DNA from 3 places in the Sedimentibacter sp. B4 genome. Region 1 is predicted to be linked to each of the others. Evidence: riboswitches for the same ligand, from Rfam matches in the RefSeq annotation. Region 1 holds a riboswitch; each other region holds the start of a gene.
The links. Region 1 has a riboswitch for thiamine pyrophosphate ahead of thiT (energy-coupled thiamine transporter ThiT). Riboswitches for the same ligand answer to the same signal wherever they lie in the genome.
Positions count from the first base shown of each region.

Region 2: linked by a shared signal. The riboswitch ahead of BN358_RS09650 (thiamine-binding protein) and the one ahead of thiT (energy-coupled thiamine transporter ThiT) in region 1 are both predicted to bind thiamine pyrophosphate.
Region 3: linked by a shared signal. The riboswitch ahead of thiW (energy coupling factor transporter S component ThiW) and the one ahead of thiT (energy-coupled thiamine transporter ThiT) in region 1 are both predicted to bind thiamine pyrophosphate.

Region 1 is NZ_CANG01000957.1:16,182-23,293, forward strand. It holds tRNA gene BN358_RS19685 (tRNA-Val) at 126-198, opposite strand; gene BN358_RS19690 (ABC transporter ATP-binding protein) at 485-2,272, shown strand; gene BN358_RS19695 (ABC transporter ATP-binding protein) at 2,278-4,092, shown strand; gene BN358_RS19700 (putative quinol monooxygenase) at 4,115-4,399, shown strand; gene thiT (energy-coupled thiamine transporter ThiT) at 4,561-5,190, opposite strand; TPP riboswitch at 5,227-5,317, opposite strand; gene BN358_RS19710 (hypothetical protein) at 5,440-5,682, opposite strand; gene BN358_RS24815 (spore coat associated protein CotJA) at 6,347-6,541, shown strand; gene BN358_RS19715 (spore coat protein CotJB) at 6,545-6,820, shown strand; partial or broken gene BN358_RS19720 (manganese catalase family protein) at 6,851-7,112, shown strand, end outside.
Region 2 is NZ_CANG01000046.1:80,174-92,990, forward strand. It holds gene BN358_RS09640 (DUF5050 domain-containing protein) at 1-1,823, opposite strand, end outside; gene BN358_RS09645 (metallophosphoesterase) at 2,007-3,125, opposite strand; TPP riboswitch at 3,663-3,793, shown strand; gene BN358_RS09650 (thiamine-binding protein) at 3,870-4,166, shown strand; gene BN358_RS09655 (ABC transporter permease) at 4,135-4,911, shown strand; gene BN358_RS09660 (ABC transporter substrate-binding protein) at 4,947-5,960, shown strand; gene BN358_RS09665 (ABC transporter ATP-binding protein) at 5,991-6,728, shown strand; gene BN358_RS09670 (class I SAM-dependent methyltransferase) at 6,753-7,430, shown strand; gene BN358_RS09675 (YkoF family thiamine/hydroxymethylpyrimidine-binding protein) at 7,409-7,672, shown strand; gene BN358_RS09680 (PLP-dependent aminotransferase family protein) at 7,695-8,879, opposite strand; partial or broken gene BN358_RS27515 (aminotransferase) at 8,977-9,141, opposite strand; gene BN358_RS09685 (hypothetical protein) at 9,359-9,655, shown strand; gene BN358_RS09690 (VOC family protein) at 9,699-10,166, opposite strand; gene BN358_RS26005 (GNAT family protein) at 10,163-10,285, opposite strand; gene BN358_RS09695 (hypothetical protein) at 10,392-10,682, shown strand; gene BN358_RS09700 (diguanylate cyclase) at 10,778-12,502, opposite strand.
Region 3 is NZ_CANG01000019.1:103,766-116,582, reverse strand. It holds gene thiE (thiamine phosphate synthase) at 1-223, opposite strand, end outside; gene thiM (hydroxyethylthiazole kinase) at 210-1,031, opposite strand; gene thiC (phosphomethylpyrimidine synthase ThiC) at 1,054-2,361, opposite strand; gene thiW (energy coupling factor transporter S component ThiW) at 2,358-2,852, opposite strand; TPP riboswitch at 2,974-3,073, opposite strand; gene rpsF (30S ribosomal protein S6) at 3,244-3,531, shown strand; gene BN358_RS03950 (single-stranded DNA-binding protein) at 3,556-4,020, shown strand; gene rpsR (30S ribosomal protein S18) at 4,113-4,337, shown strand; gene BN358_RS03940 (HesB-like protein) at 4,583-4,906, opposite strand; gene spoIID (stage II sporulation protein D) at 5,087-6,148, opposite strand; gene BN358_RS22225 (M23 family metallopeptidase) at 6,282-6,998, shown strand; gene spoIIID (sporulation transcriptional regulator SpoIIID) at 7,071-7,346, shown strand; gene BN358_RS27435 (hypothetical protein) at 7,478-9,823, opposite strand; gene BN358_RS03915 (methyl-accepting chemotaxis protein) at 10,685-12,817, opposite strand, start outside.

The DNA.
Region 1 (7,112 bases):
ATAAAATACAACAAAAATATTTTGATATTCAAATTATTTGTTATATTAAACTTTTTCCCTGAGGTTATTTGTCAATACTTGCTGTTTCAAAAAATAAAAAAAGATGTTTTTAAAACATCTTTGAATGGGAACTATAGGGCTCGAACCTATGACCCCCTGCTTGTAAGGCAGATGCTCTCCCAACTGAGCTAAGCTCCCACGACAATGACAATGTTACCATATTTTTATTAAGTTGTCAATTACATTTATGAAAATTTTTATTTTGCGTTTACGAAAATTTTTATTTTGCAGTTAAAAGCGTTGATTGAAAAAGTAAATTCAACCCCTTGTTTTATAAAGAAATGCATTGCAGTTTAAAGCAATAAAATTTAAAAATATAAATAAAAATTTCAAAATAATGATGCTTTTCTTTAATAATGTAAAAAGTGCTAGGAATTACAATTAAAAATAGTATAATATAAATATATCATTTTTGGGGGAAGCAATGAAGACAGTAGCAAAAGAGAACAGACCTTCAGGTCTCATGAAGAGCAGTTACATACGCTCATTTTACAAAAAGTACTTATTAAATTATATATTCGGAATAATAGCACTGGTGATTGTGGATGTTGTACAGACAAGGGTTCCCATAATTGTCGGCGAAGTAATCGACGGTGTAGATCTTGGCAGCTTTGATGCTGCGTTTATTAAAAGCTCTATATTAAAACTATTTGCAATAGCAGGAACAATCTATGCAGGAAGAATTTTGTGGAGATACTTCATATTTGGAACATCCAGGAGCATTGAAAGAGACATCAGAAATGACATGTTCAATCATCTTGAAAAAATGTCTGCCAAGTTTTATCATCAGCACGGAACAGGAGAAATCATGGCACACATGACAAACGACCTTGAGGCAGTAAGAATGGCCTTGGGCCCTGGTATACTAACTTTGTTTGACGTTGTTGCACTTGGTTCAATCACAATTTACAACATGGTAACTGAAATCGATCCCTTGCTTACAGTTGCAGCTGTTATTCCGCTGTTGCTTATTGCAATTTCTGTCAGATTTATGGGAAGAGAACTGCAAATCCGTTTTACAAAAAAACAGGAGTCATTTGCCGACTTATCCAATTATGTTCAGGAAAATCTGTCTGGTATTAAAGTCATCAAATCATTTGTACAAGAAGACAAGTCCATCAGTTCCTTTGAAAAGTGGAACAAGAATTCATATGACAAAAATATAAAATTAAGTGTCATTCAAACACTCATGCATCCTTTCATGCAGATGATATCAGGCATTGCATTGGCTGTGGCCATTGGATACGGCGGCTATATCACTATAAAGGGCAGAATAACCATAGGAGAATTTTCTGCATTCATTCAATACCTTGGAATGCTTGTATGGCCAATGATGGCAACAGGGATGACAATAAATCTTTTCAACACAGGAGCTGCTTCACTTGAGAGGGTTGAAAGAATCCTCAACGAGCCTGTGGAAATCACAGATTCCATAACAACTTCAGCTTTAGACAATTTGACCGGAAACATCTATGTAAAAAACCTCAGTTACAAGTATCCAGACACAGATAAAAATGTATTAAGCAATATCAGTTTCAGCGTTCAAAAAGGACAGACCCTTGGTATTATCGGAAGAACCGGAAGCGGCAAAACAACTCTTGTAAACCTCATGCTTAGAATTTTCGAGCCTGACAAAGGAACAATGTTCATAGGAGATAGTGACATCCTGGATATACCTCTTAATGTCCTTAGAAAAAACATAGGATATGTTCCTCAGGACAATTTCTTGTTTTCAGATACTATTGCCAACAACATTGACTTTGGAGCAAGAACCGGCAATATGGACAAAATCATCGAAGCTGCAAAAAGTGCCGTTGTCCATGACAACATAATTGAGTTTAAGCACGGCTATGAAACGCTTGTTGGCGAGAAGGGAGTTTCAGTTTCCGGAGGCCAGAAGCAAAGAATATCAATAGCCAGAGCATTGATAAAAAATCCTGAAATACTTATACTAGATGATTCAGTGTCTGCTGTTGATACTGACACGGAAGAAAAAATACTCAAGCACATCAATGAAAACAGAAAGGGCAGCACAAACATCATAATTGCCCACAGAATTTCAACCATTCAGAATGCTGATGTCATCATTGTGCTTGATGAAGGTAAAATTGTTGAAACAGGAAGTCACCAGCAGCTAATTCAGCAAGCAGGTCTTTATAATTCAATTTACGAAAAACAGCTTTTGGAAAAAATGCTGGAAGAACAAGAGTAGGGGTTATGATGAAAAACGACGATTTTGAAAAACCAAAAAAAATAGATAGAAATATTGCCAAGAGGCTTCTTAAGTATGCAAAGCCTTACATCTGGCAATTCGTACTGGCTATTGCAATAATATTTGTAATAGTTGCAGTTGAACTTTACCAGCCGGTGCTCATTGGGGATGTGGTGGATAAATTTCTTTCCCGTTATTCAGGCACCCAGGCAAACACAGTGGATGCAGGAATAACTCAGCAGTCAAACATACAGGGAGTTATAAAAATAAGTTTAGTGTATTTGTCCACAGTGGCGGTTGTTTTTGTACTTGGTTATGCACAGGCAATGATACTTGCACGTGCAGGGCAAAAAATAATTTACAACATAAGAATGGAAATATTCAATCATTTAAACGCTCTTTCCATAAGCTTCTTCAACAAAAACCCAATAGGAAGGATTGTGACAAGAGTCACCAATGACACAGAAGCATTAAACGAAATGTATACCAGCGTAATTGTCAACATTTTAAAAAGTCTGTTTGTATTAATAGGCGTGGTAATTACTATGTTCAAATATAACGTGAAACTTTCATTGCTGACTTTTACCGTCATTCCTTTTATTGCAGTGTTCACATTTGTTTTTGAAAGCACTTCAAAGAAAATATACAGAGAAATAAGAAGCAAAATATCAGCATTAAATGCATTCATATCAGAACATGTTTCCGGCATGAAAATAGTACAGATATTTGCTGTTGAAAATGAAATATTCCACAAGTTCAAATCTGAAAATGAAAAGCTCAGAAAAGAAAACATAAAACAACTTTTTGCATTCAGCATATACAATCCAACAAACTACCTCATGAACATAACAGCCGTTTCAATTCTTTTGTGGTTTGGAGGAAAAATGGTAATGGAAGGCGTCGTATCCATAGGAACCATAGTTGTTTTCCAGAGATACATAAGCAAGTTTTTCGAGCCAATACAGGAACTGGCGGAACAGCTTAACATAGTCCAGTCTGCAATGGCAGCTTCCGAAAGAATTTTTGGACTCATGGACGAAGTTCCCGAAGTAATTGACAGCGAAAATGCAGTTGAAGTTGAGAGCTTCAAAGGAAGTATCGAGTTTAGAAATGTTTGGTTCTCCTACAAGGAAGACGAGTGGATATTAAAAGATGTGTCCTTTAAGGTAAATCCCGGTGAAAGTGTTGCATTTGTAGGTGCTACCGGAGCAGGCAAAACAACAATACAAAACCTTATATGCAGATATTATGACATTCAAAAGGGAGATATTTTCATAGATGGAATAAATATTAAGGATATTAGGGTTTCAGATCTGAGGAAAAACATAGGACAAATGCTGCAGGATGTATTCCTGTTTTCAGGAGACATAAAAAGCAACATACGGCTTCAGAATGAAGCTATCACAGATGAAGAAATAATTGAAGCTTCAAAATACGTAAATGCTCACAGCTTCATCTCAAAGCTTCCCAACAAATACGACGAGCATGTAATAGAAAACGGTGCAGCATTTTCAGCCGGTCAAAGGCAGCTGATTTCATTTGCAAGGACTCTTGCCTTCAAGCCTGACATTTTGATACTTGATGAAGCAACAGCAAACATAGACACAGAAACTGAAGTTCTCATACAGGATGCTTTGAAAAAGCTCATGAAAGGAAGAACAACCCTAATAGTTGCACACAGACTTTCCACTGTTCAAAACTCAAGTAAAATAATAGTGATGCACAAGGGTGAAATAAGAGAAGAAGGAACGCATCAGGAACTGCTGTCCTACAAGGGAATTTACTACAAGCTATACAAGCTCCAATACGAGCATGCATAAAATAAATATTATGGAGGTTATTATGATTAAAGTAGTGGCAAAAGGTGTTTATCTTGAAGGAAAAGCAGACGAAGCAATTGCATTGTACGATGAAATGGTGAAAGAAACAAGAAAAGAAGACGGATGCATAGCTTACAATTTGTTCAGAGACAAGGACAACAAGGATATTTTAACCATGATAGAAGAGTGGGAAAGTGTCGAAGCCTTGGAAGCGCACAAAAATTCAGGACATTTCACAAGAATAATCCCAATGATAGCAAGACTTCGAAAAAGTGCCGATCTCAATGTATACGAGCTGATTTATTAATAACTAGTAAAAATAAAAATGACATCTGTAAAAGATGTCATCATGCTATTGACAAACTACCATCTGTAGGGGCGGACCTCGTGTCCGCCCGCAGTCTAGCCTTCAATAAGTTTAAATTAACTTCATCATACAACTAATGACATATACCATATGTCATTTTTTTATTCCTGTTTATATTTTTCAAAAAACTGCCTTACTTGTGGAATCAACAAAATTGCAACTGTTGCAACAGCTTCTGGCAGCATGTATGTCATGTTGTAGAAAAATGACCATGACACAGCACTGAACCCTTCCGCAGCATACATTCCCCAGAATATGATTCCTGAAACAACAGTTACCAGGTATCTTCCAAGAACTCCAACCAGGTATCCTGTAATCATTCCTTGTTTTGTCTCTCTCAGTATTGCTCCAATTCCTATGGCTCCAAAAGCTAAAGGGTAATCCATGAATATTTGTATCGGGTGAATAACATAAGGATTGATAACCAGATCCAAGAGGCCGTAAGCCATTCCCGCAAGAATTCCCTGCCTTGGTCCAAACAAGTAACCTACCAAAAACAGTGCAAACATGCTAAACGCAGTTATTGAACCTCCCTGAGGCATTCTAAACAATGTCACTTGATTTAATACAAATGCTACTCCCATCAATATTGCAGACTTAACCAGCACTGACACGTCGTTCTTTTTCTTGCTTGATCTCATTATTAAAACCAACAGCAAAAATATTGTTGCTACTGTCAGAACCTGTCCTGGAACAGATTCAAAAAATGATTGTAATGCTTCTTCTGACATAAAAAAACCTCCCTTTTTCGCGGGGAGGGGCTAAACTATGCTTTACGGTCGTCTTCCTTTCGCCGGTACTAACCGGATCAAGTTTTGAGGGTAAATTCTCAGCATTTAAGCTCCCCTAGCGAATTACTTTTATTGGTATGTCATATTATACCACGTTAAACACAAATTTCAATAGTTAAATTACTTCAGCCTTTTTACAAAAAAATACAAGGTAGGTTGTTGTCCTGCCAAACAACAGCCTACCTTGTGTTAAAAGAAAAATCGCCAGAAAAAAAACCATAATGGAAAGTCAAAGTCAAAATCAAAATCACGTCTTCTTCTGTCAAATCTTCTTCTATCAAAGTCAAAGTCACGTCTTCTTCTGTCATAGTCAAAATCACGTCTTCTGTCATAGTCATAGTCACGTCTCATATCAAATCTGCTCATACTCACATCATTATCATTGATATCCATGTTGTATATAGGATAATCATTATTAAAATCATTATTCAAATTATATGCTCCTTTCATTCAAAATTTATATAACAAATATTTATGAATTACATTTATAAAGTTTAATACAGTAATATATGTAAAAATATATATTTTGACACAAATTGCAAAATATATGTAGAATTATATAAAATATTGTGGCATAGATACAACTGGCAGAAGATGTGATTGTGAATGCGTTTTTGAATGTTTACTAGAATTACTTGAAGACGCACTTGAAGAAAATAATCATCATTGTCATCATAGAAATAATGATGTAGCTGGTACTGGCAGAAATCGAAATCGTCATCATAACTGCGAATGTGTTTTCGAGTGTTTAATAGAATTACTTGAAGACGCTTTGGAAGAAGACAATAACCACCATTGTCATAGATAGTTTTATATAAATTGGTCTACCATGGACGGAAATTTATCCCGTCCTATAATTATTTCTTGAAAAAAAAAAAACTCTGGATTACCCAGAGCTCCTACTTACTATTATTCCCCAATAGTATCTTCAATTATGGTATTTCCTCTAAATTCATATTCAACCTTTTTATTTGATTTTTGATATATAAATGTGTATATACAATTTCAGCAAACAAGTCACTTATCGCTTCTTAATGAATAATATAATTATAGCTATCTATCGATAGAAGATATTCTTTAGAAAGGAATGAAGATTTTGATTAGAAAAGATTATGACAACTATATACCAATGGTGCCATATATGCCAGAAAACCCAATGGTAGGGTATGGTTATGTGCCTTATCAGATCAACCCAAGATATTTTAACAATATAAATGAAGCATTTGTTCAAGGAACAGTCTATCCGGACCTGGTGACTCCGTATTTAGAATTCATTCACGAAGGGGTGTAGAATATGATGAATTATGAATCACATAAAGGAATGTCCCGCCAGCAGCAAGCAATGCTCTTGGATATTCAAAAATTGCATTTTGCAGCACTAGATCTTGCTCTTTATTTAGACACTCATCCAAATGATCCTGTTGCCCTTTACAGACATCACGAGTATGCTACACATCTTAAGCAATACCGTGAAGCATACGAAGCCGAATATGGACCAATGATGAACATGAACACAGAAATGGGCGACACATGGCGTTATATAAACAGCCCATGGCCTTGGGAAATGTAAAAATTCAATAGAAAGGAATGAATAGAGATTATGTTTGTTTATGATAAAAAGCTACAATACCCTGTAAGGGTTTCCAACAAAGATGTAAGAATGGCCAAGGCTGTTTTAAACCAGTACGGCGGAGCTGACGGTGAAGCAAGTGCAAGCATGAACTACCTCACACAAAGATTCAGCATGCCTCTGAATGAAACAAAAGCAGTATTGACCGATATAGGCACTGAAGAGCTGGGCCATATGGAAATGGTTGCTACATTGTTTAAAAAACTGCTTCAAGGCGCTACAAGAGATGAAC
Region 2 (12,817 bases), on a different contig from region 1:
ATATTATCAGTTGAATGCTTTCTAATAGAAGACCACGAATATGTATAAATCCAATTATTATATTCTTGAATATTATAAATAACAGTATTGTACTCTGTTATAGTACCTGTATTAATGTTATATTCTCTGATTTTATTATTTACTCCATAATATATCTTATCATTAATTAACCGTAAACCAGGCGATTGAGGTAAAGCAATGCTATCATCAAATGTTTCCATTTCACCATTTAATAAGTTATATTTATAAAAGCCATAGGCGTAGCCTGCTTCTTGTTCTTCAACAAATACTGTCATATAAATTATATCATCATGGATTATGAAATTATTTATCAGCTTCTCCCTATCGCCATAAATGATTTGATAGTTTCCTCCATCTGTGTCAATGCAAGAAATCCAAGAATTTAACTGTTTATATCCTTGAAAATACAATTTTCCATTATAGTAATATAATTCATAACATTTTTGTTTAGATATAGTTTCATTGCCGGTACCATCTAACCTAATTCTATTTATATAATTTGTCTTCATATCAATATAATAAATGTAATTTCCATCAGTAGCTATTCGATTATAATTGTCATCAATAGCACTTAAATTAAATTTATCAATTTTTTCATTTTCAGCTATGGTTGGGTAAGTCAGCACTGCACCCTGGTCTGTAATTTTACATTTGATTTCATTAAGAACACCGTAAGCGCCGGCCTTTTCATCATATCCTTCTGATTTTAAAACAAATTCTGTTTCACTGATAACATCACCTAAAAAATAATTGTCTTCAGTTGTTAACAAATGCACTTTTTTAGAGATATTTTTATTTATATAATAATAATCAAAAGATTTCGCATAATTATTTTCATCATATTCTGCTGGAATAGAAACAATTGCAAAGTTGTCATTATAGCCATTTACATTTGTTTCAGCTTTATCTGTTATTTCAAACATATTTTTATAGCCTTCATCTAAAGACACAATTTCCGTTAATATTTCTGAAGGCTCTCTTCCCATACCATGTTTATAAACTATATGAAAATTTGAGATTCTAAATTTTCCTCTGCCAAAGGATGAATAATCCTCTAATTGACCGAATAAATCTTTATTATCAACAAAATAAAATAATTGTTTATTATTGCTCTCTCCCATCATCATTGGAACGTATTTTTCATATTTTTCATCATAGTATATAATTCCTAAATTTCTGCCGTGCAGTTCACCGTAAAAAATATTATAATAGCCTTCTGTCTCTATTTCACCGCAAAAGCCTACTCTAAATCCCTCATCTCCAAATTTGTCTACTGAATCAACAATAAGTCCTAAAACTCTGTCTTTAACTTTAACATCTAAATCCAAATCATTTGTTTCATAACTTTTGCCCTCATATAAAATTGTACCTATATTATCAACCAGTGTTATGTCAATTAAATTGAATCTGTCGTAATTATAAATATTCTTTAAGTCAAATTTAACTTTTACCTTATAAATTCCTAAATCTTTTGGCAAATTTTCTGTGACTGATAAATTATCATAATATATAAAATAACTTTCATCATTTAAATAGTACAAGTCATTAGTGCTGTATTTATCTTTAATTATTTCTCTACTTTCTTTATCAGGAACAAAACAAATACAGCCTATTCCGCCAGATGAAATTTCATAATTACCATCGGTAATTATTTCGCCGGTTAAATATTCTGATCTGTCTATTTCTACTACATTTTCTTCTACATTGTTATCAGTACTATCATTGTTGGTTTTAGGCGTATTAATAGAACATGATGTTATCAAAAACATTAGCATCATACCAAATATAACAAGTTTCTTCATTGTAACCTCCATGGCTTATCAAGTTTAATCTCACTCAATTTTATTACAATAAATTAAAAATTCAGACTGTTACAGCTAAACTAATATCATGAAATATTTCTCTTGTTATATATATATTATAATTCATCTTCTCTTATCTCTATTCTAATGTTACATATAATTTAAAATGTGATATGCTATCTATTATATGTCATTCTTTAGCTTGCCTCTATACCATCCGCTGATACCATCCTTTTTTACCAAGTAGCCTCTGGAAGTTTTTTGAATAACTGAAAGCTCATCTCCTACTTTCACAGGTAAACAATAGTCTGTATAATCATCGCATGCTGAATTCTCACTATAGCTGTATATATAACTATTAAGTATATAGAAGCAATACCCCGTGGTTATATGTTGTGCATATGAAAATTCATTACCTTTCTCGAGAATCTTGATTTTATTATCTGTATAGCGGATGTTTACTGAATTTGCAGACTCCTCTTGTGATGTCATTGCGATGTCGATAGGAAAGTCATCATAGCTTGAAAAAGTAAAATCAGCAGAATTGATGTCGGGTATAATTAATGCATTGAGTTGACCATCACGCTTTAATCCGCAACCACCATCAATACTGATGATTTTTTGATTATGATTTACAATCGGATTTGAGCATGCTATCTTGTCCCCATATAAAGTGACCGGCCAATGACCGACTATAACATATTTGGGAAAGTATAAGTTTTTATTTATAAAGGCATCGTTTTTTAGAACATTAAATGCATCGTCACCAACGAGAGAATCAATATCGGCAGTCGGCAGTCCACCGTGGACAAATATAAAATTTTGTGTTTCTATTATTGTTGGAAGGGAACGAAGAAATTCAAATTCGTCATTGAAGCTTTTGCTAATTCTTAGTTTTGCTTCCGGTATATCCGAAGGGGAGCTTATACAAAAATTTAATTCATCGCACATATCCGAAAAAAAACAGCCACCCCAACGTTCTTTCATATATATTATATAGTCTAAGAGCTCCTCGTTACTTTCAGCATCGTCATCTTCAAACATAGTAAGGCGCCACGCATCTACATTACCCATTAGGATGTACACCGTATATTTTTTACAAATATCCATAACATATCTAAGTGTCTTTAAACTTTCCGGACCTTTTTCAATAATATCACCAATAATGAAGAGTATATCTTTCTCCGAAAAATTTACCTTTTCAAGCAGGTTTTTAAGATGCTTGTAGTGACCATGAACATCACTCGTAACAATAATCCTTCTGTCACTTGGTACATTGATTTTATTTATAGTTGTTTTCATATGATTTCCTTCTGCTTCATTTGCAATATGTTGTTTTTTTATTTATTGGTCATTTTAGTGATTCTTTTGATTTAAGTTTTAGTATCTTTTCACCACTTCTAATGGTTCTCCTCCGTTCATCCCGCCACCTTACATTTTCACTAAGATGAACAAGGTAATTTAGAGGTGGGGGGTATTCTTGGAAAGTTGTGTTAAAATCTCTAAAACTTTATGTAACATTTTTCTACAAATATGCAACAATAATATTTTCTGCTTATCAAAACAATAATACCCTAATATTGCAAATATTTCCATATATTTATAAAGTTATAACATTATAAATATTGATTTATAAAAAAGTGCTTCTAGTTAATGCATCTGTCTTGGTCAGACAAGTTATTGAAAAGCTTTTATATAAGGATTTATCGTTACTAAATTAATAAAGTTGAGAAAAACAATGTCAAATAAAACTGTATTAAGGCAATATATTGTAGTAATATAATATATTTAATAATTTCTAGCGAATCATTGACAATGATGTACTGATGTGATAATATCTATCCTGCAGGGGAGCTTAATGAATTAGGCTGAGAAAAGAACTACTCCAATGTTCAAAACCCTAAAACAGTAAAAACTGTTTGGAACCTGATCCAGGTAATGCTGGCGTAGGGATTGTATATATTGGCGTATACCTTTAGGATTACAACCTCTTCCATTACCGGGAGAGGTTTTTATTTTACCAATACTAAATTCTAGGAGGGCTTTATGCAAGCAAATGTAGCTATTCAAGTATTACCACACGTAAATTCAGATGAAGAGGTTATCCGTATTGTAGATGAAGTAATTGCTTATATTAAGAGCACGGGATTAAACTACTATGTGGGACCAAGTGAAACAGCAATTGAAGGAGATTATGACCAGTTGATGGAAATTATAAAGAACTGTCAATTAGTAGCAGTAAAAGCAGGAGCTCCAAAGGTATCTGCCTATGTAAAAATTAGTTTTGCTCCGGATGGTGGTGTGCTTACTATTGAAAAAAAAGTTACAAAACATCATCAATAAAATATCTCCGTTTTTTGCAATAGTTGTCATTTTGATTGTTTGGCAGCTGTTGTCTTCTACGGGAGTTGTGCCAAAGTATATGCTTCCTTCTCCTGTTGATGTAGTAATGGCATTTGTCAATGATTTTCCATTGCTGATGGAGCATGCACAGGCAACATTAACTGAAGCATTTTTAGGTTTAACCATAGGAACTTTGCTTGGATTTGTTATAGCTGTTTTAATGGACAGGTTCAACTTTTTTTACAAATCTGTCTATCCCATCATGGTTATGACACAGACGGTTCCTACTGTAGCCATTGCTCCTCTTTTGGTGTTGTGGCTGGGTTATGGCATTTTGCCTAAAATTACATTAATTGTTATTACAACATTCTTCCCCATAGCTGTAAGTTTGTTGGAAGGATTTAAATCTGCTGACACTGATGCAATAAACTTGTTGAAGGCAATGGGAGCAAACAGACTTCAATGTTTCATACATATTAAATTGCCCAGTGCATTAAATCAGTTTTTCTCAGGATTAAGAATTTCAGTTTCTTATTCTGTTGTGGGAGCCGTTGTTTCTGAATGGCTGGGAGGTTTCACTGGACTTGGAGTTTATATGACAAGGGTAAGAAAATCTTATTCTTTTGATAAAATGTTTGCTGTAATATTCTTTATTTCAGCAATAAGCTTAATATTGATGTTTGCAGTATCATTTCTAAAAAAAGCTTCAATGCCATGGGAAAATACAAAAAAAGAAAATTATTAAAATTAATCGAAACAAGTTTTGAAAGGAAAATAAAAATGAAAAATATAAAAAGAACATCTTTTTATCTGATTGTTATGGTGGTGCTTTCATTGTTTATGTTCACATCATGTAGTGCAAATGAACCACAAAATTCAGACAAAGAAACAAATGAAAAAGTAAGAATAGTACTGGACTGGACACCTAATACAAACCATACAGGTTTATATGTTGCTCAAGCAAATGGTTATTTTGCAGAACAAGGTCTTGAAGTTGAAATCATGCAGCCACCTGAAGACGGAGCTGTAGCTTTGGTTGGCGGAGGCGGAGCCGAATTTGGAGTAAGCTTCCAGGACAGTCTGGCGCCAAACTTTGCTTCTGCAAACTCAATGCCTGTTACAGCAGTTGCTGCATTAATTCAGCACAACACTTCAGGTATTATTTCATTGAAAGAAGACGGAATTGACTCCCCTGCTAAAATGGCAGGATACAACTATGCAACATGGGATATGCCAATAGAAAAGGCAATCATTAAAAAAATAGTTGAAGATGACGGTGGAAACTTTGATGAAATTGAAATGGTGCCAAGCACAGTAACTGACGTTATTACTGCATTGCAAACTGATATTGATACTGTGTGGGTATTTTATGCATGGGATGGTATAGCAACAAAAGTTAAGGGGTTGGATACTAATTACCTGAATTTTGCAGATTATGGCAAGGAGCTGGATTACTACTGCCCAGTTTTGATTACAAACACTGAATATGCACAGGAAAATTCTGAAACTGTTAAAAAAGCATTGACTGCCATAAAACAAGGATATGAATTTGCAATAGAAAATCCTGAAGAAGCTGCTCAAATATTGTTAGAGGCAGCTCCTGAATTAAATCCTGAAATAGTTGTTGAAAGTCAAAAATGGCTTGCTGATCAATATATTGCAGATGCAGAAAAATGGGGATATATAGATCAGGACAGATGGGACAGTTTCTACGGATGGCTGTTTGAAAACAAATTAGTTGAAAATGGAATTCCTGAAGGCACAGGATTTACTAATGAATACCTTCCTGAATAAGTAAATAATAAAAAGGATTAGAGGAAAATTATGAATAAACTAACTACTAAAAATATAACCGTTTTTTATGACGGTTCTAGAATAATAGATGATATTTCCATAGAATTGAGACAAGGTGAAATTGTCAGCATTTTAGGAGTTAGTGGTGTTGGGAAAACAACATTATTTAATGTAATATCGGGTCTTGTAATGCCTGATGGCGGCACAGTTGAACTTGACGGCAAAAACATTACAGGTACAACAGGCAATGTAAGTTACATGCTGCAAAAGGATCTGCTTCTTCCTTATAAAACTATAATTGACAATGTATCTCTCCCCTTGATTATAAGGGGAGAGAAAAAATCAAAAGCAAGGGAATACACAGCCAAATATTTTGAAGAGTTTGGTTTGTCAGGTACTGAAAATAAATATCCTAAACAGCTTTCAGGTGGAATGAGGCAAAGAGCAGCTCTGCTCAGGACATATCTTTTTTCAAACCAGGTTGCATTGCTGGATGAACCTTTCAGTGCACTGGACAACATTACAAAGGGCAATATGCATCAATGGTATCTGCAGGTGATGGAGCAAATAAAACTTTCCACATTTCTTATTACTCACGATATTGATGAAGCAATATTGCTGTCTGACAGGATTTATATTATTGCAGGCAAACCCGGTAAAATTACAGAGGAAATAATAATTGAAGAAACAAAACCTAGACATAAGGATTTCATTGTTAGCGAAAATTTTATGAATTATAAAAAACACATTATTAAGAGTCTTGAGTAAACAAAAAAATTAGGAGTAAAATTTATGGCTATATTTGATAATGTTGCATCTGATTATGATGCATGGTATACAGATAAAAAAGGAAGCTTTGTAGATACAGTTGAAACAGAACTTGCTTTTAAAATGATACAAGTTGAAAAAGGAATGAAAGTTTTAGACGTTGGCTGCGGAACAGGAAACTTCAGCATAAAGCTTGCAAAAATGGGCTGTGATGTTATGGGAATTGATATTTCAGACAACATGCTAGAAAATGCACGCAAAAAAGCAGAAGCAGAAAATCTAGATATCAAGTTTTTACACATGGATTTAAATGATTTGAAATTTAAAGAAAATGAATTTGATGCAGTATTTTCCATGGCTGCCTTTGAATTTGTTGATGATGAGGATGCTCCAAATGCCCTTGAAGGAATGTTAAATGTTGTAAAAGATGGCGGACAAGTATTGATTGGGACCATTTCAAGCAACAGCAGCTGGGGAAAATTGTATCAGGATGAATCATTCAGGAAAAACACAGTATTTGAATATGCTAAATTTAAAACCCTGGATGATATGAAAAGCTGGAACAAAGAAAAACTTGCTGATTCTGGTCAATGTCTCTTCGTATCACCCCTTTCCCCTGAAGAGGATTACAATTACGAAAAAGAAAATGAATTAGCAGGTACTGCTGTTGGAGGTTACATATGTGCCCTTTGGAAAAAGTAGCTTCATGTCAATTAACATTCACCCCCATAGTAAGTGATAATTATATGGACGATGTAAAAGAAGTTCTGGATATTATAAACGGTTCAGGACTTGAAAACAGTGTTGGAGTTCTTTCAACTTTCGTCAGAGGTGAGAAAAGCAAGATTTTAAAATTGATTACAGAAATCTATGAACACATGGACGGTGTAACAAAATTTTCAATGGATATAAAGATTTCAAACATATGCGGCTGTGGACAATAATCCACAGCCGTTTTTATATGATCTAGTAGTATATGCTTAAAACTTTTCCCAGCCTTTTTATACCCTCGACAATTTTTTCTTCAGGCATGCATGAATAATTAACCCTGAAAAAATTCTTGCGGGCGCTGTTTGGGAAGAAACTCCCTCCGGGAACATAAGCAACATTTTCTTTTATACATTCTTCCATTATTAAAGCTGCATCCAGATCTTTTCTTAATTCAACCCATGTAAACAGTCCGCCATATGGATTTGTATGTTTTACTCCTTCAGGAAAATACTTATCCATACTTTCAAGCATTAAAGTTCTTCGTTTTCCGTAAACTTCTCTGATTTTTTCTATATGTTCATTCAGATTGTACTTCTGCATGAATGCTGCAGCAATTCTCTGGTCAAGTGAGCTTGACTGTAAATCAGCTCCTTGTTTTATAAGCACATACTTATTGAGGATTTCAGGGGAAGCACATATCCATCCCAGTCTCAAACCTGGAGTAAAGGTTTTTGAGAATGTGCCAAGGAACACTACCCATCCATCTTTATCAAAACTCTTAATAGCAGGATGAACTTCTCCTTCATATATAAGCTCTCCATATGGATTGTCTTCGATTACAGGAATTTTGTACTCAGATGCTAATTCAGCTATTCTTTTTCTTCTGTCATCAGACATTGTAATGCCTGTTGGATTCTGAAAATCAGGAATTGTATAAATCATTTTTGCATCCAGATTATCCTTTAAAGCCTTTTCCAGCTCTGACATTATCATGCCATTTTCATCCATTTCAACTTCAACAAACCTTGGTTCATAAGCCTTGAATGCATTTATGGCTCCCAGATAACTTGGACTTTCGCAAATTACTGTATCACCCTTGTTCAGAAACAGTTTTGCCGAAAACTCAAGGCCCTGCTGTGAACCTGTGGTTATGATCACATCATCTGCAGTAAGATTCATGTGTGCAGTTGACATCCTCTCTGTTGCAACTATTTCTCTAAGAGGTCTATATCCCTCTGTAGGGCCGTACTGTAATGCAGCGGTACCATCTTTGTCCATAACTTCCAGCATTACTTCTTTTATTTTTTCTATTGGAAATAATTCCTTTGCCGGAAGACCGCCTGCAAATGAAATTATTTCAGGCATTTCTGTTAATTTAAGAAGCTCTCTTATTTCAGAAGCCTTTAAACCACTTGCCCTATCAGAAAATCTTATTTCCATAAAATACCTCCTTGAAATCTTTTTTATATAATACAACTATTTTATCTCTTTGACAATAGATACATCATTTTGAAAATATTCCGGAAAAAACATCGCTTTATTCATCTTTATTTACAGCATCACATATTCTTTTCAGCCCCTCAGCTAGGACAGATTTTGTGCAGGCAAGATTTAACTTTATGAAACAGTCAGAATTATGGACAAACATATTTCATCCTTCTAACAAAACACCTGCCTCATTGGCGAAAAACATGGAAGGAATCCTCATCCTTACCAAAATATTAACTCTTAAATTATACGGCTTTTTCATTTTGATTCATAGCAATATTCTAAAATGTATCAAAGCCATTTATATAAGTAAATACATTATGAAATTTATTAGTACCTATGTTTTTTCATAGTTAATCAAAACAAAAAACAGAACCACAAATGAAATAAGGCATATATTAATATAGTATACTTTAAGAAGGAATGGTTATATGGACAAAGAAAGAATGGGTTTTGAAGATATAATTAGAACTTTAGGTATTGATAACACTTCTGAAACAGTCAGAGAAAATAATGTATCTAACAATACATACAAGGCCTTAGTTTCATGCATTACGTCACTGCCTCCCAAGCAATTTATTCTTTTGTCATCCTTGATCGGTATTTTATTAATTGACAGCATAGAAGCAAAAGATCAAATTATACTTGGAAAATTTATTAATAATATTGGTCAGACTATTTTAACAGCCGCTGCTCAGGAGCAAATAAATAATAAAAAGGAAAAATAAAACTCAAAGGCTCTCATCCTTTGAGATTTTTATATATCATATTCTATTTAGTACATTTTTGTACATATTTAATGGGAACATCCATCTTTTTTGCTGTTTCTTCTACAGTGAGACCGTTAAGTAAAAACCGTTTACATACTGTCTTCATATTTTCTCCAACTTCGATGATATGCTTGTCTAAATCATAGAAACGAACAACTCTTTGCCCCCAAGAATGCTCAACAACAGGATGAACATAATCAATAAATTTTACATCATTTAATTTTTCAATAAAGCTGTCAAAATCATCTTCTTCAAAACATAGTTCAGCATCATTGCCACTAAAATTTATTTCATTATCCTCTTTATGAATAAATTCTTTCCAGCTTTCTTTTGTCTGCAAAGCAACACCACCAGTTAAAGTGACATTAGCTCCAAAATCCAAAATAACCCTTAATCCCAGCACATCTTTATAGAACTTTTTGGATTCTTCCATATCGTTTACAACCAATACTGGACTTTGAAATTTCATTTTAACCTCCTGCTAAATTCTTCTTTTAAAATTGAATACATATAACTATCTTCAAACCCTACGTTGCTTTTATATTTTTGCTTTGCTAAGCCTTCTAATTTCATTCCTGCTTTTAACATCACCTTTCCTGACGCAGTATTGTTTGCAGAATGATAAAATATTTTTAATTCTTAAAACATAAAACAAGCATAAAATTTATTAATACTATAATTAGGGAGTGATTAAATGTTTAATGATTTTATGACCGCTGATGTACTAACAACCTTTGCGGGTATCACTGGTGCTACTATGCTAATCGTACAGTTTACTAAATCTATAATTAAAAATAAACTAGGAGATTCATTTGTAAGAATTTACAGTTTTATAATATCATTAATTCTGACTTTCTTTTTTGCTAATACAGGCAAAGAGGCACAAGATATTATAATGATGATACTAAATGCTATTTTAATAACCATAACCAGCATGGGAGGTTATGAGATGATCACCGACCCTATGGCAAAGAAGAACAAATAAATTAATAAGGGGCTGAGGTTTAATTTAAACTTCACCCCTTCAGCATCTTTAGCAACAAATATTCCCTATATTTTTTTTGAAATTCTGGTTCCTGTTTAAATTGAACTACTGTCAAAAACTGCCTTTAAACGGCTTTGTTTTTCTGCATACATGGCATAATCACTCCTATGTATGGTTTTTTCCATATCATCCCCGTTATGAAATTCTGAAACGCCAATGCTCACAGTGATAAAAAAATTATTTTTTTCCACAAAAAATGGCTCTGAAAAACTTTGTTTAATTCTTTTTATTATGCTTTCTATGTTTCTGTCATTGTCCTTTACGCTGACAAATGCTACAAATTCATCTCCTCCAAAGCGGCACAATACATCTGTCTCACGATGAAAGCTTCCCCTTAATCTTTTAGAGCTTTCTCTCAAAATTTCATCACCAACACTGTGTCCGTATTCATCATTTATATATTTAAATTTATCCAAATCAAAAAACAATACATAAAGACGTTTTCCATCTTCAACTTTGAATCCTTTTTTTATAAGTCTGTTTAAATAGTATCTATTATATAAACCTGTAAGCGAATCCGTTGTAACTACCTCTTCCAAATAATAATTTTGTTGAATTATCTGAACTAAGTTTTCAATTACAACAACAGAATAGCTTATTAAAAAAAAGAAGGTTCCTATAGGTAATATGTCATAACCTATGTTCATAAACGAATCTGCCAGCATGCATATTATTACAGATAAAATACCAACAATTATGATTTTGACTCCTGCCATCTTTCTTTTTAAACCTTCAAACAGCACATATCCAAAGTAAGGAAAGCTTATTATACATAACCAAATGTATGGTTGGAGGAGATTAGCGTAAATTTCATTATCAGTAAACGCGGTTATAAATATGCTTATTGCTATAAAGAATTTACATGCGTTATGGACATACTTATTTGGCATTGCATAATTCATTGAATTAAAAAACATGCCGAATAATGGCAGCATAAGATAACCGGTTAGAAACTCCAATCTTGTTCCTGCTTCCCATGATAAATTATAAATAAAATCATAAAACAGTTTATAATTTGTCAGCAGCACTCTGATAGATGTCAAAAGACATATAAAAGAAAAATATAAAAGCGGTTTAAAACTTCCGTTTATAGAATAAAGTCCCAGGAAAAACAAACCTAATGTCATCAAAGAAGAAAATAGAAATATTTGTTGACGTTCCTGTTGAGAAGAATATTTGTACATAATATTTTCGTCCCCCAACAAGGCAATTCTCCAAAAACCTCCGTAGTTGTATGAATAATTAGATATTTCAATTAACAGTTCAACATTACCATCTTCGTCAGGCCTAAAATATCCAAGCTTTTTCTTCATTTCAGGTTCATGTTCCTCTTGGGTATATCCCACCCGACCGGCTTTTAAAACTTCATTTCCATTGGCAGTAAGTCTGTATGCGCTTGTTATGCTTAAAATTTGTATGCTGTAATGTATGTCCTTGTTTAATCCGGAAATTTTTAATTTATATGTTGCTGTTCCATAAGGGTTATTGCCCATGTTTTCATTTCTTTTAAATATATGGGGTACATCAACATATTGTTCAGAAGTTGATTTTTCAATATCCTTTATCATCAAACCATCATAATATTGCCATTCACCTGTTAATTTTAGCAGTGTAGATTCATCCCATTCATTTAAGTCAATTTTACCTTTTTCAGATTGTACCGTTTTTAGTTCAACATCATTGTTGGTTACACTAAAAATAGTAATGCTAATCAAAACAATTATTAGAAATATGTACATGTACCTTAAGTAATTTTTCATTATCTCCGCCCAAAAGGAATTTGTTTTTATATGTTTAATATTTAATGTATAAATTTTCCATCGCCCCATTATATAACATTTATTGTATGTTTTAAACATATTTTTACTTTATACACTTTATTTCAATTTTTTAAACAGAAACATATCCTCGCCATATACTAAAAGAAATGGATGGTTTGTGTCTACGATATTTACACAAGTCTAAACATTAAACTACATTTTTCCTCCTTATACTTCTTTTAATTTCTAAAAGCAGTAACTTATAAAAAAAACACCATTTTTCAGGTGCTTTTTACATATTATCTAGATTCCGTA
Region 3 (12,817 bases), on a different contig from region 1:
CATTGTCGTTTATTACAAAAGGAACATTGTACTTGTCAGTTACAGATTTTACTTCTCTTGCCAGCTGAACAAATTCATCATAACTCACATTTTTTTCCCTGAGCTGTACAAATGTTGCTCCGCCAAGTATGGCTTGTTCCACAACTTCAGAAAGTTTTTTGTCTCCAAGCCATGTGCGTCCAGTTATTGCATAAAGAACCATTGAATTTCTATCTAATTTCAATTTTGGCCCTCCCTTCGAGCACATTGTCATCCATGATTCCCATGTAATCAATTAGATGCATTTTAAATGAAGATGTTCCGCTGCCAGATTTCATGATTTTTTCATAAGCTACCTCACCGCATATGCCCATGGCACACACAGCAGCAGCACAGGAATCCAGAATATTATCACCTGATGCAGCAAATGCGCCTGTTATGGAAGAAAGCATACATCCTGTTCCTGAAATTTTACTCATCATGGGATGACCGTTTTTAATGATGTATGATTTTTCTCTGTTTGAAACTATGTCAATTGCTCCTGTTATGGATATGACTGCTCCTGTTGCAATGGAAAGCTTTTTGGCAAATTCAGCAGTATCAGAAATTTTTTCTTGGGTAATGCTGTCAGAATTGTCAGCATCGACGCCCCTTGTTGCGCTGCTTAAACTCCCAATAGTTTTTATTTCTGAGATATTTCCCCTGATTGCTGCAAATTTAATTTCTTTGAGCAGCCTGAACGTAGTTTCTGTTCTTAGATTTGAGGCTCCGGCACCAACAGGATCAAGTACAACAGGGATGTTCATTTCATTTGCCTTTTTTCCTGCAAGTATCATTGACTGTACAGTGCGGGAGTTCAAGGTTCCTATGTTTATGACAAGTGCGCTGCTCATGGATGTTATTTCTTCAACCTCTTGCTCATCATCTGCCATTATGGGTGAAGCACCAAGGGACAAGAGAACATTGGCACAGTCATTAACCGTAACGTAGTTTGTTATGTTGTGAACCAGAGGACATGTTTCTTTTATTTTTTTTAGAGCGTTAGAAAACAAGATGATGCCTCCTTTTATAATATTAGTTTGAAAATTCAACTTTCTCGCCGTTTAATATTTTGTTTGTTGTCCTCATGGCGCACATTTTCCCGCACATTGAACAGCTGTGTCTGTCAGCAGGAGGTGTACTTTCAAAATATTCCCTTGCCTTTTTTTTGTCTATGGCGTAAGAAAACATCTCCTCCCAGTCGATTCTTCTTCTCGCATCGCTCATTTTGTTGTCTATGTCTCTGGCATTAGGAATTCCTTTTGCTATATCTGCAGCATGGGCAGCAATTTTTGAGGCTATTATTCCTTCTTTTACATCATTAACATCGGGAAGCCTCAAGTGTTCTGCAGGAGTGACATAGCACAGAAAGTCTGCTCCGTTTGCAGCAGCAACAGCTCCGCCGATGGCTGATGTTATGTGATCATAACCGGGAGCAATGTCTGTAACAATTGGCCCAAGAACGTAAAATGGAGCACCGTGACAAAGTCTTTTCTGAAGCTGCATGTTTGCTGCAATTTCATTTAATGCCATGTGTCCAGGCCCCTCAACCAGTACCTGCACATTTTTGTCCCAAGCTCTTTTTGTAAGGTGTCCAATTTCAATGAGTTCTGAAATTTGTCCTGCATCCGTTGAATCGTTAATGCTTCCCGGCCTCAGTGCATCCCCAAGGCTTATGGTTACATCATATTTGTACAATATGTCCAGCAGCTCATCGTAGTGTTCGTAGAATGGATTTTCATTTCCCGTCATTTCCATCCAAGCGAAAATCAGTGAACCTCCTCTTGAAACAATGTTTGTAAGTCGTTTTGAGCGCTTGAAGCTTTCAATTGACCTCTTGTTTAATCCTGCATGAATAGTCATGAAATCAACACCTTCAACAGCATGAGCTTCAATAACTCTCAGAAAGTCTTCTGCCTTTATTTCCAGAAGGTCTTTTTCCAGATATCCGATGGCATCATACATGGGTACAGTTCCAATCATCGCAGGAGAATAATCTATGAGCTGCCTTCTGAATGTGTTTGTCTTGCCGTAGTTACTCAGGTCCATTATTGCTTCTGCACCGAAGTCAATGGACATTTTAACCTTTTCAAATTCTTTTTCATAATTCGCGCAGTCACCTGAAACACCAAGATTTACATTTACTTTTGTTTTAAGACCTTCGCCTATACCCTCGGGACTCAGGGATTTGTGATTTATGTTAGCAGGTATAGCAACCCTTCCAATGGCTACAAGTTCTCTTATTTTCTCGGCGCTCATATTTTCCTTTTCTGCAACTACTTCCATTTCAGAAGTTATGATTCCATTTTTTGCTGCTTCCATTTGTGTGCTGTAATTTTTCATTTAATACCTCCAATTATTTGTAATCCGGTTTTTTTCAAAGCTGTTATAAAAACTAAAGAAATCCCTGCACCTGCAACAGAACTTATTCCAAAGGGAACAATAAAACCAAATAATGCAGCCTCACGCCCCATTACAAGAGATGCTACAGGATAAGCCAGCAATGCTCCTATTATTCCTGTTCCCACTATTTCACCGAAAAAAGCAAGGGATGTTTTTTCAGTATGCTTGTAAAGCGTGCCGCATAAGAATGCTCCGCACATGCTTCCGGGGAAAGCCAGAAGACTTCCTGTACCCATCATTACACGGAGCAGAGATGTTACAAAAGCCATGCTGATGCCGTAAAAAGGTCCAAGAGTAACACCTGCAAGAACGTTGATGAAATGCTGCACTGGAAAAACTTTTGCTGCTCCAATGGGAATTGAAAATGTTGAACACACCACACCCACGGCAATTAAAATTCCTGCCTGGGCTAATTTCTTAGAATTTGACATAAAAACCTCCAAATTTCATTTTAAATATTTTGGTCTGAATCAGAGTATTACCTGCTGCATCTGACAAAAATGTAAAATAAAAAGCGCACCTGCTTGTGAAGTGCGCTATATGCTAATACAATAGTATCATTGCAATGTTCCCTACGTTGGCATTATCCAAATCAGGTACGGTCGAAACCAATGTTTCCTCTCAGCCTTCAAAAGCTCCCGAAATATTTAATTGTATTAATCTTAGCACTTAAGTATAAACTAGTCAATGATTTATGTAATTAAAATTAATTTGGAAAAATTCAAAAAAATGCTTGTATTAAATTTTCTCCAATGCTATAATATATTCGCTATCCTTGCTCCTGGGAGTACAGGGGCCAAAGTCCAAAGGGAGGTGACTCAAATGATGAGAAAATATGAAGGCGCATTCATTCTACTTGCTAATTTAGAAGAAGATGTAAGAAACGCTGAAATCGAAAAAGTAAAAAACATAATAACTGAAAGACAAGGAACAATCGAAAAGGTTAATGAGTGGGGTCAGAGAAGACTTGCTTATGAAATCGACAAAAAAAGAGAAGGTTATTATGTATTCGTTGACTTTACATCAGAAGCAGATGCTGTTAATGAAATAGACAGAATTTGTAAAATCAGCGATAACTTTGTTAGACACATGATAACAGTAGAAGAATAGAAACTATATAAAAGAGGATAAAATATGAATAGTGTTGTATTAATTGGAAGACTAGCCAGAGATCCGGAACTGAGATTCATACCTTCAACAGGTATGGCTGTAGCAAAATTCACTTTAGCTGTAGACAGAGAAATGTCAAGAGATAAGAAACAAGAAGCGACATCTCAAGGAAAACAGACCGCGGATTTTATAGGTATAACTGTATTCGGAAAACAAGCTGAAAATTGTGCAAACTACCTTGCAAAAGGAAGCCAATGTGCAGTTCACGGCAGAATTTCAACAGGCAGTTACACTACACAGTCAGGCGAAAAAAGATATACAACCGATATCGTAGCAGATAGAATAGAATTTGTTGGCGCAGGAAAAGGCCAATCATCATCACCGCAACAGGGAAGACCGGTTCAGCCAGATAGCAGCTTTTTCGATGGATTCCCAGATGAAGACAATGACATTTTCCAACCAGTAGATGATGAAGATATCCCATTTTAATGAATAGAATATTACGGAAGGAGGAAATATAAATGAGTTCAAGACAAGGCGGAAACAACTCTAGAGAAGATAGAGGCGACAGAAATGACAGAATGGGCAACAAAAGAAGACCACGCAAGAAAGTGTGCCAGTTCTGCCAGGAAAAAGCTACACATATAGATTATAAAGACCTTGGAAAGTTAAAGAAATATACAACTGAAAGAGGTAAAATATTACCAAGAAGAATCACAGGTGCTTGTGCTAAACACCAGAGAATGGTAACAAGAGCAATTAAAAGAGCAAGAACTATTGCTTTAATGCCATACGTAGCAGACTAATAAACAATAATAATAAAGATTTGTGCTCGCACAAGTCTTTTTTGTTGCTGGTTTTTGTAATGAGTGGTTACAGACTGATAATATCGGCATTTGCAATGAACTTAAAATCCCATTTTGTAGGGGCGGACTACTGTCCTCCCGGATTGTTGCTGTACATCTCATAATTCATATAATAAATAAAAAAAGCTAACGGTAATCCGTTAGCTTCAATCATTTTTAATTCTTAACTCTTAATTCTTAATTGTTTAGTGGCATCCGCCGCCGCATCCGCTGCAGCCTGACTGAGGCTGAACGACCGGTTTAAGACCTACACCGTATCCGTTGTTTTCTTCGCTTGAAACAATTATGAATCCTCCAAATTGTTCAATCAGTGATTTTTCTGCAATGAAAGTGACTTCTTTGATTGTTTCAACATCATCCCCATCAGTAGCTTCGCTCACTGATATTCCAAATACAGGGCCGCTGCATGCATAGTTGTCAATTCCTATTCTTATGTTGTATGAATCAACATTTGCCTCATCAAGCAATGCCTTGAATTCATCGTATGCTGTATCATTTATAAATATCATGGTATAATCCTTTCTGGTTAATCATTTTTGTTACACATCATGATATCATATTAAAATTGTGTTGTACATAATAAATTATATTAAATAATCATGCGATTTTAATTCTCGTACACATATGCAAAACAAACTGACCTGATATACATAAAATTCTTAACTCTTAACTCTTAATTCTTAATTTCTTTACTTCATACTTACAATTTCAACTCCTGTGTAGTAATGTTTTAAGATTTCCTTGTAATTATAACCTTCTTCGGCCATCCCATCAGCACCCCACTGGCTCATTCCTACACCGTGTCCGTAACCTGTTGTTACAATTTCTATTTCATTTCCTGTCTGAATGAAACTGAAGTTTGTAGAATTAAGACCAAAAATTGAACGCATTTCACGTCCTGTGATTTCAGCACCATTAACCAACAATGTCTTTATTTTTCCGCCTTCACTGACCTCTCCAAGCACTATCATATCATCAAGGTTGTCTTTTGTGAGCCCTAAGTCTCCATAAACGGATTCAATTTTGTTTATAAAGTCGCTGACTGTCACCTTGACAGAAGCATGAAGTTTTGGAGCTTCGCTTTCATAAGGACTTTCAACACTTCTTAAGTATGGAACAGAAGCAGAAAAAACATCCTCTGAATTTTCAGTTCTTCCTCCGCTGGCAGAATGAAACAAAGGCTCAATAATTTTGCCTTCGTAAGTTAAAATCTGTCCTCTTGTTGAATTTACAGATTCTTCAATTTTCCCCCAAGATGTATCATACCAGCCGTCATCGTGGGATGCAATGAGATCCTCCTTTGATGTCCACACCTGGCAGTGGGTTCCCGAGCATATGGGAGCATCCGTGTGTTCAGGCTGTCCTTCAGGATATTTCTTCATTCTGTACAATAGATATGTTCTTGCTGTAATTACCTGTGCCTTCAGCGCTTCAATGTTGAATTCGGCAGGCATTTCTGAAGCCACAACTCCCTTGAGGTAATCCTCAAAATCAATAACCATAACATCATTTGTTTTTACGTTGTACACTTTAATGAGCTCAGGTTCTTCAATGCTGTAAGTTTCAAGTATCTCTTCATCATCACCATTTTGTGATCCTTTTGTTTCATTGCCTTCATTGCTGCTTTTGGTATCTACTGTTGCAGCCGCATCTTTAATATCAAATTTATTCTCCAACACAGCCAGAGAAATGTTTGGAACTGTCAGAAGCATTGTAAATATAACAGCAGCATAAATAATTCGGTTTAACATAATATCTACCCCTTTATCATAAGTTTCATAACATTTTATGAGCGTAAAAAAAAATTAGAACAATTTTGTATTAAATAAAAAAAATGGGACACACTATGTGAAGATAATAAAGAAGATAAAACAGGAGGTTTACATGAAGAACAACAGATTAAAAAACGCTCAGGCGAAAATGAAAAATTTCTTTATTAGACTCAAGAACAGGGATACAAGTTTCTTTATAATTGCACTTTGTATTGTACTTTTATCAACTGCAATAATTTGGAGATATACATCAAATCCAAATTCAGATAAAGGAAATGATTTGGCAGAAAATGAAACAGAAGACGAAAACATAGGTGCCAATGTAGACCCATATGAGGATTATATTGAAGGTGTGATTGAAGATTATGAAAATGCCGGCAATGATAAAGATGATGAGCAGGAAGCAAAAAGCCTTGACTTAAAAACAATGAAATTGCCATTGGCAGGTGAAATAATCAGGGAATTTACTTTGAATGACCTTGTATATTATGAAGCAATTGGAGAATGGAGAGTACATAACGGCGTTGATATCAAGCCAAAGGACACATTGATGATTGAATCTGCATTTGCAGGAACTGTTGAAGCTGTAAATAACTCAGAGATTACAGGCACAGAGGTTATTATTGACCATGGAAACAATGTTAAAACATTATACAACAACTTGGTTTCTTCAACCGTGGCTGTTGGTGATTCTGTTAAACAAGGACAAACAATAGGAAATGTAGGAAAAACCGTAAGCGTTGAATCAGCTGACGGAGCTCATCTGCATTTCGAATTGATTGTTGACGGTAAAAATGTTAACCCCATGGACTATATTACTGTTCAATAACAAAATAATGTTCTAACAAAGACATTAACGCATAAAAATGTAATAAGACGGTATAGCCAAAGGGGGTTAAACATGAAAGATTACATAGAACGGAGAGCCATGGAAATTGCGGAATTTATAATAAGTACTGAATCTACTGTAAGACAGACAGCAAAAAAATTCGGTGTCAGCAAAAGCACAGTCCATAAGGATGTTACAGAACGTCTTCCCAAATTGAACCCTCCAGCTGCAAGCGAAGTTAAAAGAGTTTTGCTAAAAAATAAGTCTGAACGCCACATTAGGGGAGGTAAAGCTACTCGCTTAAAATATAAAGAAGCACATGAGCACGAAGAAGTAAGCAATATGTAATTAACCAATTGAAGAAAGGCACTGACTGCAACATGTTGGTGTCTTTTGTATTTGTTGAATTTCTTTAATAAAAAAATGTAAAGTATAGAAATAATGTGTTTTCTAAAAAAAGTCCTAAAAATGTATATATCCTATTTAAGTTCTGTTCCTCCCCATTCAATAACCGCAAATCCGTTCCTTTCAAATGTGTCTAATACAGGCTCCTGCACTTCTGTAAACTCGTCTAATGCTTTATATACCATAAAAACTCTTAAAATACTATCTGGTTGTGGACTTATATTCAGTTTAGCACTGTTTTCATAAATATCTGTCTGGAATGTGATTAAATTATATTTGTTATTTTGCATATGTGGAAGCCAATAAACAATAAATTCATTCAGTTCTTTAGGAGTCAATCCCACATACTCTAATTTTTCCTGTAAAAATTGTATAGTATCTGCTCCTTTTACTACAAAACCTTTTGACATATCCCAGGAGCTTTCACCTATACCTTCCCAATATAAGTATGAATACTCTCTGCCATCATCCTTATTAATCAATGTTCCGTCAGGTCTGGCGATTACTTCCCAACCATTTTCATATGTTGGATATGTACATGTTAAGGCACCATCCAGCTCTATGTTAATAGAAACTTCTGTTTCTTTCTCAGGGTAAAGATATATAACAGGTTTTGCAAAGCCGCCTAAAAATTCAAAATAATAGTCATAGGTTTTCGGGCTGTATTCGCCTAAATAATATGCATCAACCAAGTAAGCCAATTCATGATGTATCATCCTTGTGCTCAGCTCTTTTTGAGATACGACATCATATTCGGCTAAATTTGCAATCCAGTCAGAATACAGGTTAAAGGTGCTGTCTATCATATCTTCACAATAATCCTGCTTTAAATATCCAAAGAAAGCCCATCTGCCATATGCATATGTTATACCGTTCCATGTGTAAAGTGGTATAGTATCTCCTCTTTCTTCAAGATATTCAGTACTTTCTTCAAACTCCATCTTTTCACCGAAATAATAATAATCAGTAATTGTTTTCTCTGCGTCATCAGGATCCTTAATAATTTCTGCTCTAAAAGCCTCCGTAAATATCAAATTATCTTCTTTTAAGGTAAATAAATAATCTGTATCCTCGATTTTATTATTTTGCCTGTTTTTATATGACATATTAAACCATACTTTTGAGCCATCATCTAATGTTTTTACAGCAATTACATTGCTTAAATTTCCAACAATTCTATGATAATTATATATGGTATCAATATATTTTAATTCATTATCATTAATTCTATATATTTCTACATCAACAGCATTTTGAGAAACGCCGCTAAAATCAGTATAGCTGGTTTGTCTGGAAACTAACAACTCCGGAAATGTGTCAAAATCTAAATCCAATAATACAACTCCAACAGTTTTTTCATTTATTATAGTATCTATATTAGATATTAATAAATCATATATTATTTTCATATTTGGATCTTTGTTTTCTGCACTAAAATCTAAATCTGTAGAATTTGTTAAAATTTTGGTGGTGTCTCCACTTACAGGAGTACATTTTGTTAATATTCCCTTATTTAAATACTCCGTTTTGTTTGGGCTTATTTTATAATTTACCAATAAACAATCAGCCTCTATTGTTGCATATATATAATCAGTATCTACATCATTGAAACTATCAATATTTTCTTTTGTATTTTGTCCCGTCATATCTATATCAATTTCACAATTAAATTCCAGCGTATCAGCTTTTATATTCAAACCATTAATATTGAACTTACACAAATCATCTTTGTCATGATAAACAGGTATTCCATACATATAAGCAGGATCAATTATTATATTAAAGGTTTTACCGTCATCATTTCTTTTTATAAATGCATTGAAGGTAACTTGCCACATATCATAACCAAAGTTAAAGCTCTCAACTTTAATTATTTCTGAGGCTTCATTGTAACCGTTGAAAGTAGCATATGGTGAAAGTTGTCTGATAGTAAGGGGAGTTTCAAAAGATTGAAAATTATTGTAATATTCTTTTTCTATACTTAATTGGATATTCTCAGTGTTGTATTTATCGTCGTATCCTTCGCAATATAGTATTTTTGTAGAGTTTCTTACAAAATCGTTATACTCATTAAAATATGCAGAATTGGATGAAATATATGTGTCACCTAAATTAAAACTAATCTGATGACCATTTATAATTTTGTTAATATTAATTAAGCTTAGCTGTTCAGGCGTTGCTTCTTCTAGTGGTATAAGATTATTTTCAGAAATATCTGTGCTTTGTTCATTCATATCTTTATTCTTATCTTCATTACTATCTTCAGTCATATCTTCATCATCTTCATTGCTATCTTCATTACTTTTTTCATCAGAATCTACGCTTACATCAGCTGGGGTGTTTGTATTAATACTTTTACATCCAGTAAAATTAATTACTATTAACAAAAAAATACACATAGCATAAATATATTTCTTCATTATAAATACCACCTTTTTTGATATTAGAAATGCTTTTTACATTATACTCTTACCTTATTTTACACATCTTCCAAAATATATGCAAGTCTTTAAAAATTCCCTTTGTTTTACCTTAGTACCCGAAGTATTTGCAGTAAACTTAAGTGGTGTAATAACGCCATATTAGTTACACAAATACAACAAATTAATACCGTATTACTAATTTAAAGCATTACTAAGGAGATAACGTATTGAAAATACTTTATAATATAACAGTGGATAAAGAATAAAAATCACAATATAAGTATAAATTTAAAAACGACTTCGGGCAAATTGTGGGCAAATTTTTATAATAAGCAGTATCAAACGGTATTAATAAAAATGTCTAAGATACCTTTGAGAGTATTGAAATTTAAACATAGTATTAATACCGTTCTACCCCTTAAGATTCGGGGAGGTAAAGCTACTCGCTTAAAATATAAAGAAGCACATGAGCACGAAGAAGTAAGCAATATGTAATTAACCAATTGAAGAAAGGCACTGACTGCAACAGGTTGGTGTCTTTTTAGTTTGCAATAGTTTTGAGCTAGTATTAGGAAATTATGATTTTTACTAATACTTAAAGTGCTATAATCTTGTGTTTTAATGTTTAATATAGTAATGAAATTAAGCAAGATAAGAGGGTACAACAAACATGTATAACTGCACTATCTACAATTTTTAAGTTGTACCCTTTAATAAAGAATGTTATGGTATTATAATTCCTTTATATATGTCCTAACAAAATTTTAATTCCCATTGCAATAAGGATAATTCCACCTGCTAATTCAGCTTTAGATAGATGTCGTTATACCTGATAACTTTTTAAATTATATAATCAAATTAATATTTTGCTAAAAGTTCATCAACTAATACTTTATTGCTTTCAACACACCCGCCGCATCCAGTACCGGCTTTTGTAACTTTTTGAACTTCTTCAAATGATCTTGCTCCTTTTTTAATCGCTTGAATCATATCTTGAACTTTTACATTGTAACACCCGCATACTACTTGATTTTCATCTATTTTTTTCTTAAGTATTAAATTATTAACTAGTTTTTCATTACTACCTTTACACTTACCGCAACCTGTACTAACTTTAGTTATTTGCTGAACTTCTTCAAATGTTGTGGCGCCACTATTTACTGCATTTATTAAATCTTTTTCAGTAAGATTAGAACATCCACATATAATATTTCTATTTTCTATTCTATCATTATTTTTTTCCGTTAGTTTCGAAATTTTTGCTTTATTAGATTTAAGCGTATACTTGCCAACTAAATCTTTTAAAATCTGCGCTTGTCCTGATAATTCTTCACTTGCTGCAGCACTTTCTTCAGCAGTAGCTGAATTGTTTTGAACAACTGCAGATACTTGCTCAATTCCCATAGTTACTTCACCTATTGAAGTAGCTTGGGCTTCAGATGCTCTTGAAATTTCCTCAACAACATTTGTAAGATATTCCCCTCCTTCTACCACTATTGATAAGGAATTTGCTGTTTCATCAGCTAATTTTTTTCCATTTTTTACTGCCTGTATAGATTGCTCGATCAAAGAAGTAGTATCCATAGCTGCAGTTGCACTCTTAGATGCTAAATTCCTAACTTCGTCAGCAACAACTGCAAAGCCTTTTCCGGCAGAACCGGCCCTGGCTGCTTCAACAGCTGCATTTAAAGCTAATATATTTGTTTGGAAAGCTATATCCTCTATTGCTTTTATTATTTTACCAATTTGATTTGATGAATTATTAATTTCATCCATGGCTTTTATCATGTCTTGCATTTGGACATTACTTTTTGCTATTTCGTTTCTTAAGTTTATAGCCCTTGTTCTTGCATTTTCAGAATTTTGAGCATTACTTTTTACATTATCGGATATCTCATTTAATGTTGCTGATAATTCTTCTACAGAACTTGCTTGTTCCGTTGCTCCTTGAGACAATGCTTGTGCACCACTGGAAACTTGATCAGCTCCGCTTGCAACTTGTTCAGATGCTTGATTAATCTGTGTCATATCTTCATTTAAATAATTTAATATGCTTTCAGTAGAAATTTTTAATTTTGCAAAATCACCTTCATAGTTCATTTCAATTGTAGATGTTAAATTCCCTTTTTCAATTTCCCCAAGATGATAAGAAACATTTCCAATAACTTGATTCATTTCTTCAATAGTAGTTTTCAAACTATTTAATAAAATTCCTGTTTCATCATTGGATGTAGCTTTAGGTACAACGGAAGTTAAATCTCCATGGGACAATAAAACTAAGCGGTCTGCACAAGATTTAATTGGGTCCGAAATCTTTTTAGCAGTTTTCCGAGCTATAATAATTCCAAGAAGAATAAAAATTACAACTGCTATACAAATGGCTATAATAGAAGTATAAACACCACCTAAAAATTCACTTCGCTCAACATTAATTGTTATACTCCAACCATTAGTACCTTCAATAGGAGCAAATGCAGCCAACATTTTAACACCATCGTATGGGTAACTACCAAAACCTGTTTCGCCATTAATCATTCTTTTTTCTACTGCTGCAAGTTCTTTTAAACTTTCATCTGTTTTAACAAGTTCCTGAGTATTCTCTACTCCAACAATAGATTCATCTTTATATGCTATAGTAAGTCCATCCTTATTTAACATATAAGCATCACCAGTATCTCCTACATTAATTGACCTCACAATATTATTTAAAAATTGTTCATCTGGTACAAAATATACAACTCCTACAACTGTTGAATTCGGTATTCCATCTTTCCATAGAGGTGCAGAAATTATAATTGAAAGTTTTCCAGTGATTTTGCTTATAAGCGGATCACTGGCATAGGATTGACCATTAATTGAAGATTTAAAATAATCTCTGTCCGAATAATCCTTACCATCAAAAATACTTATGCCGTTTAAATCGAGAATATTTCCCCTTTGAAATCCATATTGTTTTACGTTGGCATCAATGATTTTTTGCTTTTCACTTAC